Regions from separate parts of the Oerskovia sp. PE-21s genome, predicted to be linked through region 2. Evidence: riboswitches for the same ligand, from Rfam matches in the RefSeq annotation. Region 2 holds a riboswitch; each other region holds the start of a gene.
The links. A riboswitch is a leader RNA that binds a small molecule or an ion and turns the genes downstream of it on or off. The one in region 2 is predicted to bind S-adenosylmethionine.
Positions count from the first base shown of each region.

Region 1: linked by a shared signal. The riboswitch ahead of ACZDYF_RS12255 (ABC transporter substrate-binding protein) and the one ahead of ACZDYF_RS08720 (methylenetetrahydrofolate reductase) in region 2 are both predicted to bind S-adenosylmethionine.
Region 3: linked by a shared signal. The riboswitch ahead of ACZDYF_RS10705 (rhodanese-like domain-containing protein) and the one ahead of ACZDYF_RS08720 (methylenetetrahydrofolate reductase) in region 2 are both predicted to bind S-adenosylmethionine.

Region 1 covers NZ_JBUXJM010000005.1:246,623-250,967, forward strand. The annotation lists gene obgE (GTPase ObgE) at 1-707, shown strand, start outside; gene proB (glutamate 5-kinase) at 958-2,100, shown strand; SAM riboswitch class IV at 2,172-2,283, shown strand; gene ACZDYF_RS12255 (ABC transporter substrate-binding protein) at 2,574-4,226, shown strand.
Region 2 covers NZ_JBUXJM010000004.1:21,244-25,588, reverse strand. The annotation lists gene ACZDYF_RS08730 (glycoside hydrolase family 31 protein) at 1-25, shown strand, start outside; gene ACZDYF_RS08725 (outer membrane protein assembly factor BamB family protein) at 202-1,632, opposite strand; SAM riboswitch class I at 1,848-1,950, shown strand; gene ACZDYF_RS08720 (methylenetetrahydrofolate reductase) at 2,063-3,112, shown strand; gene metE (5-methyltetrahydropteroyltriglutamate--homocysteine S-methyltransferase) at 3,133-4,345, shown strand, end outside.
Region 3 covers NZ_JBUXJM010000004.1:433,414-437,758, forward strand. The annotation lists gene ACZDYF_RS10695 (LLM class flavin-dependent oxidoreductase) at 1-187, opposite strand, end outside; gene ACZDYF_RS10700 (O-succinylhomoserine sulfhydrylase) at 302-1,561, opposite strand; gene ACZDYF_RS10705 (rhodanese-like domain-containing protein) at 1,582-2,046, opposite strand; SAM riboswitch class I at 2,053-2,145, opposite strand; gene ACZDYF_RS10710 (phosphotransferase enzyme family protein) at 2,220-3,047, shown strand; SAM riboswitch class IV at 3,145-3,259, shown strand; gene ACZDYF_RS10715 (aminotransferase class V-fold PLP-dependent enzyme) at 3,301-4,345, shown strand, end outside.

The DNA of each region.
Region 1 (4,345 bases), on a different contig from region 2:
TCGACATCGAGGGGGCCCGGCTCCCGCTCAACGAGCGCCCGCGCCTCGTGGTGCTCAACAAGATCGACGTCCCCGAGGCCCGCGAGCTCGCCGAGCTCGTGCGCCCCGACCTCGAGGCCCGCGGCCTGCGCGTCTTCGAGATCTCGACCGCGAGCCACGAGGGCCTGCGCCCCCTGACGTTCGCGCTCGCCGAGCTCGTCGACCAGGCCCGCCGCGAGGCCCCGGCCCCCGCCCCGGCGCGCACGATCCTGCGCCCCAAGGCCGTCGACGACGCGGGCTTCACCGTGACCCGCAAGGGTGGTGCCGAGACCGGCTTCTACTACGAGGTCCGTGGCTCCAAGCCCGAGCGCTGGGTCCGCCAGACCGACTTCTCGAACGACGAGGCCGTGGGCTACCTCGCGGACCGCCTCGCGCGTCTCGGCGTCGAGGAGAAGCTCTTCAAGGCCGGCGCCGTCGCGGGCGACGAGGTGCGCATCGGCTCGGACAAGAACGCCGTCGTGTTCGACTGGGAGCCCACGCTCATCACGGGCTCCGAGCTCCTCGGCGGCCCGCGCGGCTCCGACCTGCGGCTCGAGGACACCTCGCGCCCCACCCGGTCGGACAAGCGCCGCGAGTACACCGAGCGCATGGACGCCAAGGCCGAGGCCCGCGCCGAGCTCTGGACCGAGCGCGAGTCCGGCCACTGGACGGACCCCGACCAGGACTGACCTCCCGCGCGGGTCGACGAGCGTCGTCGACCGTGCACGTCCGCCCGCAGGGCGGGTACGGCCCCTCGGGTCGTGCCCGCCCTGCGGCGTCCCCGGGGGTGTCGACCCCGCGCCCGGGCGGCACGGGCGCCCAGGGGGAGCGTCGTCGTCGGGCCGGGGCCGGCGGCATGCCGCCCACGCCGTCCCACCGTGAGGTGTCACACGGTGAAACGGCGCCCCGTCCGAGCGCCCGGCGCGGGATGATGAGCCCGTGAATGCGCTCTCCGCACGCTCCCAGGTCGCCACGGCCCACCGGGTCGTCGTCAAGATCGGCTCCTCGTCCCTCACCGGACCGGACGGGCACCTCAGCGTCCCGGCCCTGCACGCGCTCGTCGACGTGATCGCGGCCCGCCACGCGGCGGGCGGGCAGGTCGTGCTGGTGACGTCGGGGGCGATCGCCGCGGGGATCGGTCCGCTGGGCCTGAGCGCGCGACCGCGCGACCTCGCGACGGCCCAGGCCGCGGCCTCGGTGGGGCAGGGGCTCCTGGTCGCCCGCTACGCCCAGGCGTTCGCCGAGTACGGCATCCGCGTGGGCCAGGTGCTCCTCACGGCCGAGGACACCATCCGCCGCGGGCACTACCGCAACGCGCAGCGCTCGCTCGAGCGGCTCCTGGACCTGGGCATCGTGCCGGTCGTCAACGAGAACGACGCGGTCGCGACCGACGAGATCCGCTTCGGGGACAACGACCGTCTCGCGGCCCTGGTCTCGCACCTGGTGCGCGCCGACGCGATGGTCCTGCTGACCGACGTCGACGGCCTGTACGACGGGCCGCCCTCGCGCCCGGGCACGCAGCGCATCCGCGAGGTCCGGTCCGCCCTCGACCTCGAAGGCATCGAGGTCACGGGCCGGGGCAGCTCGATCGGGACCGGCGGCATGCTCACCAAGCTCGAGTCGGTGCGCATCGCGACGGGCTCGGGCATCCCGGTCGTCCTGACCAAGGCCGCGCACGCCGAGGGCGCGCTCGCGGGGCACGAGGTGGGGACCTGGTTCGCCGTGACGGGCAAGCGCACCACGCGCCGGCGCCTGTGGCTCGCGCACGCGGCCCGCACGCGCGGACGACTCGAGCTCGACGAGGGGGCGGTCGCCGCGGTGCTGGGCGGACGCGCGTCGCTGCTGCCCGCGGGCGTGGTCGGCGTCACGGGAGACTTCGACGCGGGCGACCCCGTCGAGCTCGTCGCCCCCGACGGGCGCGTGATCGCGCGCGGCCTCGTCGCGTTCGACTCGAGCGACATCCCGGACCTGCTCGGCCGTTCGACGCACGAGCTACGCGACAAGCTCGGCGAGGGGTACGACCGCGAGATCGTGCACCGCGACGACCTCGTGCTCGTGGGGCGCAAGCGCAAGGCGTCCTGAGTCGTCTCACGGGGTGGGACGGTCTGCTCACCCCTTGACTCGGTGGCCTCGGGCGGCTTTCCTGTGCGGCAGGTGAAGAGCGCCAGCGCCAAGACCCGGCTCGCTGGCCAGCAACCCTTCGACGTGACGGGGTGCTCCGGGTGGTACCTGACCGCGACCCGTCGGGCGCGGTAAGCACACGGAGGAACGGGCGATGCGCGCACTCGGAACGCAACAGGGGCTCGACGGCAGGGGTGTCCGCTGCCTCGACGCGGGGACCCTCGTGCTCTGTTGTCGCTGACACGCGGCTGACCCCTCGCCGCTCCTGACGTGCTGCCGACATCCCGTCCCACCCTCGCCGTCCCCTGACGGCCCCCACCGCCGCTCACCGTGAGCCCGGCGTCGATCCGACGCACCCACGGTCCGTCGGCGACCCCTCAGCGCCCCGGCCGTGCCGGACCGACGGCGCGCACGACCGAAGGAGCACTGCTCGCATGTCCCTCTCGACCTGGCCCTCGGGCCCCGGCGGCCGCACGGCCCCGTCCCGCCGCGCGCTCGTCGCGGCCTCGCTCGCCGCGACGGCGCTCCTGCTCGGGGCGTGCGGCTCCGGTGGCGGCAGCACCGCGGACGGCACGTCCCCCGGCCCGACGGCGGAGCCCGTCCCGGGCGGCAACCTCACCTTCGCGGTCACGGTCGACTCGCACTGCATCGACCCCCAGCAGGTCGGGAACAACGACGCGATCGCCTCGGCCCGCCAGACCGTGGCCTCGCTCACCGCGCAGGACCCGGACACGGGCGAGATCCTGCCGTGGCTCGCGGAGAGCTGGGAGGTCGACGCGGACGCCACGAGCTTCACGTTCACGCTCCGGGAGGGGCCGACGTTCGCCGACGGCACGCCGATCGACGCGGCCGCGGTCAAGACGAACTTCGACAAGATCGTCGAGCTCGGCGCGGCGGCCTCGCTCGGCTCTGGCTACCTCGTCGGGTACGAGGGAACCACGGTCGTGGACCCCCGCACCGTGCGGGTCGACTTCTCGGCACCCAGCGCGCAGTTCCTCCAGGCGTCCTCGACGTTCTCGCTCGGACTGCTCTCGCCCGCTTCCGCCGCGCTCAGCGTCGAGGACCGGTGCGCCGGGAAGTTCGTGGGCTCCGGGCCGTTCGCGGTGAGGTCCTACACGTTCGACCAGGAGGTCGTGCTCGAGAAGGTCGCCGGCTACGACTGGGCCTCCGGGGCCGACGACCACACCGGGGAGGCGTACCTCGACACCGTGACCGTGAAGTTCGTGCCCGAGGCCAGCGTGCGTACCGGCAGCCTGCTCTCGGGCCAGATCGACGCGACCGCGGCCATCAGCACGGTCGACCTGCCGCAGTTCGACGGCAACGGCTTCTGGCTCGCGTACCGGGCGAACCCGGGCGTCGTCTTCAACCTCTTCCCCAACGAGTCGCGACCGCTCGCCGCCGACCCGGCGGTGCGGCAGGCGATCAGCAAGGGCATCGACCGCGAGGAGATCGCCGCGACCCTGCTGACCCCGCAGGACGAGCCTGCTACGAGCGTGCTGTCGCACTCGACCCCGCTGTGGGCCGACGTCTCGGACGACCTCGCGTACGACCCGGACGGTGCGGAGGCGCTCCTCGACGACGCCGGCTGGGTCGAGGGCGCCGACGGTGTGCGGGTCAAGGACGGTCAGCGGCTGTCCACCACGGTCACGTTCTGGCAGGTGGCCGAGCCGCTCGAGCTCGTCCAGCAGCAGCTCGCGAAGATCGGCGTGGACCTCCAGCTCAAGCAGGTCACGGTCGCCGAGTCCACCGAGCTCAAGAAGTCCGGGGACTTCGACTTCGACTACTACAACCTGACGCGCTCGGACCCCGACGTGCTGCGCACGATCTTCTCGGCCAACGCGCGCAACATCAACAAGCGGGCACCCGAGGAGGTCGACGACCTGCTCGACCGCTCGGCCGCGTCGACGGACCCGGCCGAGCGGCAGGAGCTCGTGACCCAGGCTGCGCGTCTCCTGGTCCAGCAGGGGCACGCGATCCCGGTCTACGAGCTCTCGACGACGATCGCTGCGGCCGACACGGTCCAGGGCCTGGGCTTCGAGGCGTCGACCCGCCTCGACTTCTACGGCGCCTGGGTCCAGCAGGACTGAGCAGCGGCTCGGCGGGACGCGTCGCGAGCGTCCCGCCGGGCCGGCGCTCCCGCCACCGAGCCGACCACCTGCGTGTCACGACCCGCGTCACCACCTGCGCGCCACCACCCGAGAGGAGC
Region 2 (4,345 bases):
CATGGCTCCGGTGTTCGCGAGGTAGCCCCTCCGGCCGGGCGACTGACGACGCCGCGCCAGAGGCAGGGCCCCACCCGTGGTCACGGGTAGGGCCCTGTCTCGTCCGCGTGACTGCTCCCGAGGCACGTGCTGCTCCTACGACGACAGGTGACGGCCCGTGTCCGTCGTCGGCACCTGAGCACCGGAGCCTTGTTGACGCCGTCAGCCGAAAGCCGTGACCTGGGCTTCGTCGATCCTCAGCAGCCGACCTCCCCCAGCGGCCAGCTCGTACGGGTCCCCGGTGTGCTCCTGGGTCCATCGCACGTCGCCCGTCGCCAGGTCGAGGGCGGTGACCGAGCTCGTGCCGGGCGCGGTGGGGACGACGAGGAGCGCGGAGAAACCGTCGGTGAACGTGCCGGTCACGCGGTACGACACCGCACCGGACGCGGGGTCGGCCGCCCGCCGCCACCGTTCCTCACCCGTCGTGGCGTCCAGGGCGACCGTCTCCCGGTCGACCGTCTGCACCATCACGACGTCCGCGCCGCGGACGAGCACCTGACGCGCGGCGACCGGTGCGGTCCAGGCGGTCGTGCCGTCCCTGTGGACGGCGAGGAGCGCCTCCCCCTGGTCGAGCAGGACGAGGTGAGGCGCCAGGAGGTCGCGGGCACCTTCCCCGAGCACGAGCCCCTCGTTCGTCCAGAGCACCGTGCTGTCGGCCGAGACGGCTTCGACAGGTCCCGCGACGGCCGTCCCCGACGAGCGGAGGTAGGACCCGTTGCCCAGGGCGATGACCTGCACCATCGCCGACGTTTCGTCGACGACCTGCCCCCCAGGCGTCAGGTAGGACAGGACGCCACATCCGTGGACCGCCACCGTCCCCGACCGGTAGACCGCACGGACGGCATCACCTTCCGTCGCGCACAGGGGGTCCTGCGCGTCCTCCCTCACGGTCAGCCGTCGCTCCCACGCCACCGTGCCCGTCCGGACGTCGACGGACCGGACCACGACCCCCGTCTCGTCTCTGGCGGCCTGGAGCACCGTCCCGCCGGGACCGGCGACCGCCTCGCCCCAGCGTGGGTCCATCTCTACCTCGGCCACCACCGCACCGTCGACGCTCACGAGTCGGGCCGCGGTGGCCTCCTCCCCCTGGCCCAGGCACACGAAGGCCGACACCTCCGCCGTTCCCTCGGCGCGCACCTGGTCGGCGGCGCAGACCTGCCGGGTCAGGTCGTCCAGCCGCCAGCGCTCGTCGCCCGACCCGAGGTCGTACCCGACGGTCCCGGAGCGCCCCGGGACCACCAGCAGGTCCCCCACGGTGAGCGGCTGGCCCCCGTCGCGGTCGACGCTCCACTCGGCACGCGGCGCGTAGGTGAGGTCGAAGATCCTGTCCTCGGACGAGCGGAGCGTCTCGAGCGCGTCGTCCTGGGCCGCCCCGTCGCGCGTCACGACGACCGCGGCCGCCACCCCGAGCGTTCCGAGACCGACGGCGAGGCCGACCAGACGGGCGGCGCGACGCCGTCGTGCCGTACGGGTGAGGGGGCGTCGCGTCCGCTCCCGACGAGCAGGCTCCGGGACGCCCGAGCCCGGGTCGACACCCTCGGACGAGTCGTCGAGCACGAACGAGACCTGCTGCTGGCTGCGTCGGCGAGGCACGCCCGGAGCATAGCGGCGACGTCGGGGAGGATCGCCCGGCGGTCCGGGAGGGCGCCGACAGGCGTACGTTGGAAGGGCGACCGCAGGGACCGACGAAGGGATCTGCGACCGCGTGGACGGACGCCGGAGCGGGGCCGAGGAACCACTCCGGACCCCTCCGTCTCACGCTTCGAGCAGATATTGGCTCAGATCATGGATTCCCCCTACGATCGTCAACACCATCCAGAGCGGTCGAGAGTCCTGGCTCGTTGACACCGCAGCAACCCCCCAACGGAAGCCTCTCGCGGGTACGGGTGCTACAGCCAGGTTCGATGGAGCGATTCATGACCGAGGCATCTTTCCGCGCACCCCTGCACCGCACCGGGGTCCCCCGCGCCAGCCGTCCGGCCGCCCTGGCCACCACCAGCACGACCCTCCTGACGGCCGCCCGATGAGCATCGTCGACCTGGGGCACTTCGGGCACGAGGCACCGCGGCCCACGGTGTCGTTCGAGCTCATGCCCCCGCGCCGCCCCGACGCCGCGCCCAAGTTCTGGGAGACGGCCCGCCGCCTCGTCGCGACCTCACCCGACTTCGTGTCGGTCACCTACGGCGCGGCCGGCACGGACCGCGAGACCTCGCGCCGCGTCATCAGCCAGCTCCTGCACGGCACGCCCGTGCTGCCCATCGCGCACCTGACCTGCGTGGGCGCCTCGCGCGAGGACGTCGAGGACGTCATCACGGACTTCCTCGACGCGGGCGTGCGCAGCTTCCTCGCCCTGCGCGGGGACCCTCCGCGCGACCAGCCCGACTGGCGCCCCGCCGAGGACGGCGTGCGGTCGAGCACCGAGCTCGTGGCCCTGCTGCGCGAGGTCGAGGCCGCACGCTGCGCCGCGAGCCCGAGCGTCGCGCTGCGCGGCGCGGCCCGCCCCCTGACCATCGCGGTCGCGACGTTCCCCGACGGCAACCTCGCCGCGGGCACGAGCCGCACCCAGGAGGTGCGCCGCCTCTGGCAGAAGCAGCAGGCCGGAGCGGACTTCGCGATCACGCAGCTCTTCTACGAGGCGTCGTCCTACATCGACTTCGTGGCCGAGGCGCGCGCCGCGGGCGTGACCATCCCCATCCTCGCGGGCCTCCTGCCCATGACGGACCCGGCCCGCCTCGCGCGTGTCGAGGAGCTCACGGGCGTCCCCGCGCCGCGCCGCGTCGTCGAGGCCCTCGAGGCGGAGCCGGACCCGGACGCGCGCCACGCGCTGGGCATCCGGCACTCGGTCGAGCTCGCGCGCCAGGTCCTCGCGGCCGGCGCGCCCGGCCTCCACATCTACACCTTCAACAAGCACCAAGCCGCTCTAGACCTGCTCGAGGGAGTCGACCTCGGCGGTGGGGCAGCGGGGGACGCCAGCGGCGTCTCGTCCCGCACCCCCGACCTGGCCAGCGGGCCGTGGGTCTCCGGCACTCCCCTTCCCTCCGCCGAGCCTGCCCTGGGCAGCTCCTCGGTCTGACCAGTTCAGAGGTATTCACCATGAGTGCACCCACGTTCCCCTCCGGTTCCGTCCTCGGCTACCCCCGCATCGGCCCGCGCCGCGAGCTCAAGAAGGCCGTCGAGTCCTTCTGGGCCGGCAGGACAACGGCCGACGAGCTCGAGGCCACGGCCTCGGCGCTGCGCGTCGCGGCCGCCCAGCGTCTCGTCGACCTGGGCCTCGACGCCTCGTCGGGCGCCGTGCCCGGCTCGTTCTCCTACTACGACCAGGTGCTCGACGTCGTCGCTCTCCTCGGGGCGGTCCCGTCGCGCTTCGCGTCGCTCACCGACGAGAAGGGCGCGCTGGACCTCGCGGGCTACTTCACGGTCGCGCGCGGCGCCGGCGAGGACGCCCCGCTCGAGATGACCAAGTGGTTCGACACGAACTACCACTACCTGGTCCCCGAGGTCAGCGAGTCCACGCCATTCCGCTTCGCGGACGACCGCGTCGTGCGCCAGTTCGTCGAGGCCAAGGACGCGGGCGTCGTGACCCGGCCCGTCGTCGTCGGGCCCGTGACGTTCCTCGCGCTGTCCAAGGCCGCCGACGACAGCGCGCCCGGCTTCAGCCCGCTCTCGCGCCTCGCGGACGTCCTGCCCGTGTACGTCGAGCTGCTGCGCGCCCTGGCCGCGGCCGGTGCACCGTGGGTGCAGCTCGACGAGCCGGCGCTCGTGTCCGACTCGATCGACGTTCCGGCCGCCGAGGTCCACGCCGCGGTCTCCGAGGCGTACCGCGTGCTCGCGACCGAGCTCGCGGTGGGCACCGAGCGCCCCGCGATCCTCGTGGGCGCGCCGTTCGGCGGGCTCCAGGGTGAGCACGACGGCCTCGCGCTCCTGGCCGCGACCGACGTCGAGGCGATCTCGCTCGACCTCGTCAAGGGAGCGGTCCCGGCGGGCCCCGTCGCGGGCCTCGCGGACAAGACCGTCGTCGCGGGCGTGATCGACGGCCACAACATCTGGCGCGCCGACCTCGCGGCGAAGCTCGCGCTCGTCGACGACCTGTCCGGCCTGGGCGCCGGCGCCGTCACGGTCGGCACGTCGACCTCGCTCCTGCACGTCCCGCACGACGTCGAGGACGAGAACTGGACGAACGGCTCGATCGACGCCCGCCTGCGTGACTGGCTCGCGTTCGCGGACCAGAAGGTCGGCGAGGTCGCGATCCTCGCCCGAGCGCTGACCGAGGGTCGTGACGCGGTCGCCGAGCAGATCGAGACGGCCC
Region 3 (4,345 bases), 410 kb from region 2:
TCATGACGGGCGGTGCCGACGCCGCGACCGCGGGCATGTTGTGGTGCTCGGCGAACCAGTAGCGCGTGAAGCCGAGGCGGTCGGCGAGGCGCACGAGGTCCAGGGAGGCGGCGATGGCCTGGGCGGAGGACTGTCCCGAGCGGACGGGGACGAGGTCGAGGACGGAGAGGCGCGGCGAGGTAGTCATCGCCTGGTGCAACCCCGGGATACGGCCGGGGTATTCCTGCGCGGCCGCTGGGTGCGGAGTACGTGTCGTCGTCGGGCAGGTTTCACGACACGTACTCCGCACCCGGCGGCACGGTCAGCGGCGCAGCGCCTGCTCGACGTCCTCGATCAGGTCGAGCGGGTCCTCGAGGCCGATCGACAGGCGCACGGTCGTCTCCGCGATCCCGACGGCGGCACGCCCCTCCGGCCCCAGCTTGCGGTGCGTCGTGGTCGCGGGGTGCGTGATGAGCGACTTGGCGTCACCCAGGTTGTTGGAGATGTCCACGACCCGCAGGGAGTCGAGGAACTGGAACGTGCGCTTCTTGAGGAGCTCGGGGTCGGTGCCCGGGTCGTCGGCGCCCGGCACGTCGAGGTTGAACGTCACGACCGTCCCGCCCCCGCTCTGCTGGGCCTTGGCGAGCTCGACCTGCGGGTGCGAGGCGAGGAACGGGTAGCGCACGGCCGTGACGCCGGGCAGATCCTCGAGCGCGGTCGCGACCTGGAGGGCCGAGGCGTTCTGCGCCTTGACGCGCACCGACAGCGTCTCGAGCCCCTTGACCAGGACCCAGGCGTTGAACGCGCTGAGAGAGGGGCCCGTGTTGCGGATGAAGGTCTGGACGGGTCCCTTGACGTACTCCTCGGAGCCCAGGATCGCGCCGCCCAGCACACGGCCCTGACCGTCGATGTGCTTGGTCGCCGAGTACACGACGACGTCGGCGCCGAGCTCGAGCGGCTTCTGCAGGACGGGGGTGGCGAACACGTTGTCGAGCACGACGACGGCACCCGCGGCGTGCGCGAGCTCGCTCACGCGGCGCACGTCGATCACGTCCTGCATGGGGTTGGACGGGGTCTCGAAGAAGACGACGTCCGCGGGGGTCGACAGCGCCTCCTCCCACTGCGAGAGCACGTGACCGTCGACGTAGTCGGTGCGCACGCCCCACTTGGCGAAGATCTCGTCGAAGATCACGAGCGACGAGCCGAACAGCGCGCGGGCCGCGACGATGCGCGACCCGGCACCGACCAGCGCCGCGAGCGAGGTGAAGACCGCGGACATGCCCGACGCGGTCGCGTAGCAGGCCTCGGCGCCCTCGATGAGGCGCAGCCGCTCCTCGAACGTGTGCACCGTCGGGTTGCCGTAGCGCGAGTAGATGAAGCGGTCGACCTCGCCCGTGAACGCGGCCTCGGCCTCCGCGGCGCTCCCGTACACGTAGCCCTGCGTGAGGAAGAGCGCCTCGCTCGTCTCCTCGAAGTTGGTGCGGGCGTGGCCGCCGCGCACCGCGAGCGTGTCGGGACGGACCGAACGGGGGAGGGGGCCACGACCCGAGCCGCCCGGGACGCCGGCGGGGATGCGGAGCACGCCGTCCCCGGTCGCGGCGCTCACGACTGCGTCCAGGGCAGGCCCGCGGCGCGCCAGCCGTCGGAACCACGGTGACCGGCGCCGTCGAGCGCTCCCTCGAAACCCTCGAGGACGTTGTACGCGGGACCCAGCCCCGCGGCGGTCGCGGCCTTGGCCGCGCCGATCGAGCGGGCTCCCGAGCGGCACAGGAAGACGACCGGACGCTGGGGGCTCAGCCCGGCCGCGGTGAGCTCCGCGACGAACGCCGGGTTCGGGCGGCCCGCGACGTCGACCCACTGGGTCAGGACGGGCTCGCGGCCCGTCGAGGACAGGTCGGGGACCCCGACGAAACGCCACTCGGCGTCGGTGCGGACGTCCACGAGGACGGCGCTCGGGTCGCTCTGGAGAAGGGTCCACGCCTGCTGGGGCGTGATGTCGCCGGCGTACCCGTCGGCGGGACGGGCGTCGGGGACCGGGGCAGCGGTCGCGCGGTCGGGGGCACTCATGGTGATCCTCCATCGGTCGTGGCGGTAGCACCCTCGCCCGTCACCGGGGGGTTGCTGCGGCGTCATCGTGCCAAGTCACTCAGCCGCTCTGGATGGTTGCGTCGGATCGTACGCCACCGTGACCACGGAAAAGAACAGGTGTCTCGCAGGGTGGTCGGGCTAGGTTCCTGCGCATGAGCCACCTCCCCGAACCCGACCGCGCGCCCGACCAGGCCGAGGAGCCCCTGGCCGGTGGGAACTCGACGACCGTGGTGCGGCGAGGCGACACCGTCCGCCGCACCGCAGGGCCCTGGACGCCCACGGTCCAGGCGCTCCTGCGGCACCTGCGCGCACAGGGCGTCACCGAGGTGCCCGAGCCGCTCGGGACGGACGAGCAGGGGCGCGAGGTGCTGTCCTTCCTCCCCGGTGACGTCGGGAACTACCCGCTGCCCCCGTGGGTCTGGGACGAGTCGGTGCTCCGGGGCGCGGGCGCGCTGCTGCGGCGCGTGCACGACGCGAGCGTCGGGTTCCTCGACGCACGCACCGCTGCCCCCGTCCTCGACGCTCCGCCGGCGGCCCCCACCTGGCAGACCGCGCCGCACGAGCCAGCCGAGGTCGTGTGCCACAACGACGTCGCCCCGTACAACCTGGTCTTCCGTGACGGGGCCGTGGTCGGGCTCATCGACTTCGACACCGCGAGCCCCGGCCCCCGGATCTGGGACCTGGCCTACCTCGGCTACCGGCTCGCGCCCCTCGTGGCGGACGCCGGGGACTCCGCGGGGGGCGACGCCGTCGGGCGGCTGGACCCGTTGGCGCGGCTCGACGTGCTGGTCGCCGCCTACGGGATGGCGTACTCGCGCCGGGAGGTCCTGACCGTCGTGGTCGCGCGGCTCGACGAGCTCGCGGCGTTCACGGACGAGCGTGCGGCCGCGACCGGACGCGACGACCTCCGGGAGCACGCGGCCATGTACCGGGCCGACGCGCGGCGCGCTCGGAACCTCGCGGACTCCTCGCCCGTCTGAGCCCTCTTGCCCGCCTGACAGACCACCCTGACCACCATCCGAGACGCGGTGCCCACCGGTTGACACGCTCCGCGCGCCTCGACCATCCTGGACACCAGGTCATGAGTGCCAGCGCAAAACCCCGGTTTGCTGGCCGGCAACCCTCCTCCGCGGTGGGGTGCCCCGGGTGACGACCAGGTCCCTCTCTATCAGGAGGGGGGCAAGCGCGGAGGGGCCGGCACGGCGAACTCCGACGACCACCGGAGGACGTGCCATGAGCGCACATGCAGTCATCGAAGCCCCTACCTCGTGTGCCGTGCTGCCCGTCGTGGGCGGCGACACCCTGGTCCCCCTCGTCGACGGGCGCAGCGTCCCGTACGCGAACCTCGACGTCGCGGCCTCGGCCCCGGCGCTTCAGGTCGTGGCCGACCGGGTCACCGAGGTCCTGCCGCTGTACGCGAGCGTGCACCGCGGTGCGGGCTACCTCTCCCAGGTGTCGACGGCCCTCTACGAGGCTGCGCGCCAGACCATCGGCGCGTTCGTGGGGGCGCGCGAGGACGACGTCACGATCGTCACGCGCAACACCACGGACTCCCTCAACCTCCTCGCGGGCTGCGTCCCGGCCCAGGCCGACGGCTCGCCGGGGCGGGTGCTCGTCCTCGACGTCGAGCACCACGCGAACCTCCTGCCCTGGCAGCGCACGGGGGGCGCCACGGTCCTGGTCGGCGGTGCGACCGTCGCCGAGACCCTGTCGGGCCTGCGCGCCGAGCTCTCGCGCTTCCCGTACGCGCTCGTCGCGATCACGGGGGCCTCGAACGTCACGGGCGAGTCGTTGCCCCTCGCCGAGGTCGTGGCCGCGGCGCACGACGCCGGCGCGCGCGTCCTGCTCGACGGCGCACAGCTCGTCCCGCACCGCGGCGTCTCGCTCGCCGCGAGCGACGTGGACTACGTCGCGTTCTCGGGGCACAAGACGTACGCGCCGTTCGGTGCGGGCGCGCTCGTGGGCCGCCGCGACTGGCTCGACACCGGCACGCCCTACCTCGCCGGCGGTGGCGCGGTGCGCAACGTGACGCTCGACGGCACCACGTGGCAGAGCGCCCCGGCGCGGCACGAGGCCGGGTCGCCCAACGTGATCGGCGCGGTCGCGCTCGCCTCCGCGTGCGACGCGCTCGCGGCCCTCGAGCCCGGCGTGCTCGTCGCGCACGAGACCGAGCTGCGGGCCCGCCTCGTCGAGGGCCTGGAGGCGATCGACGGCGTGCGCGTCGTGCGCGCCTGGGCCGACGCGGTCGACCCCGTGGGGGTCGTGACGTTCTCGGTCG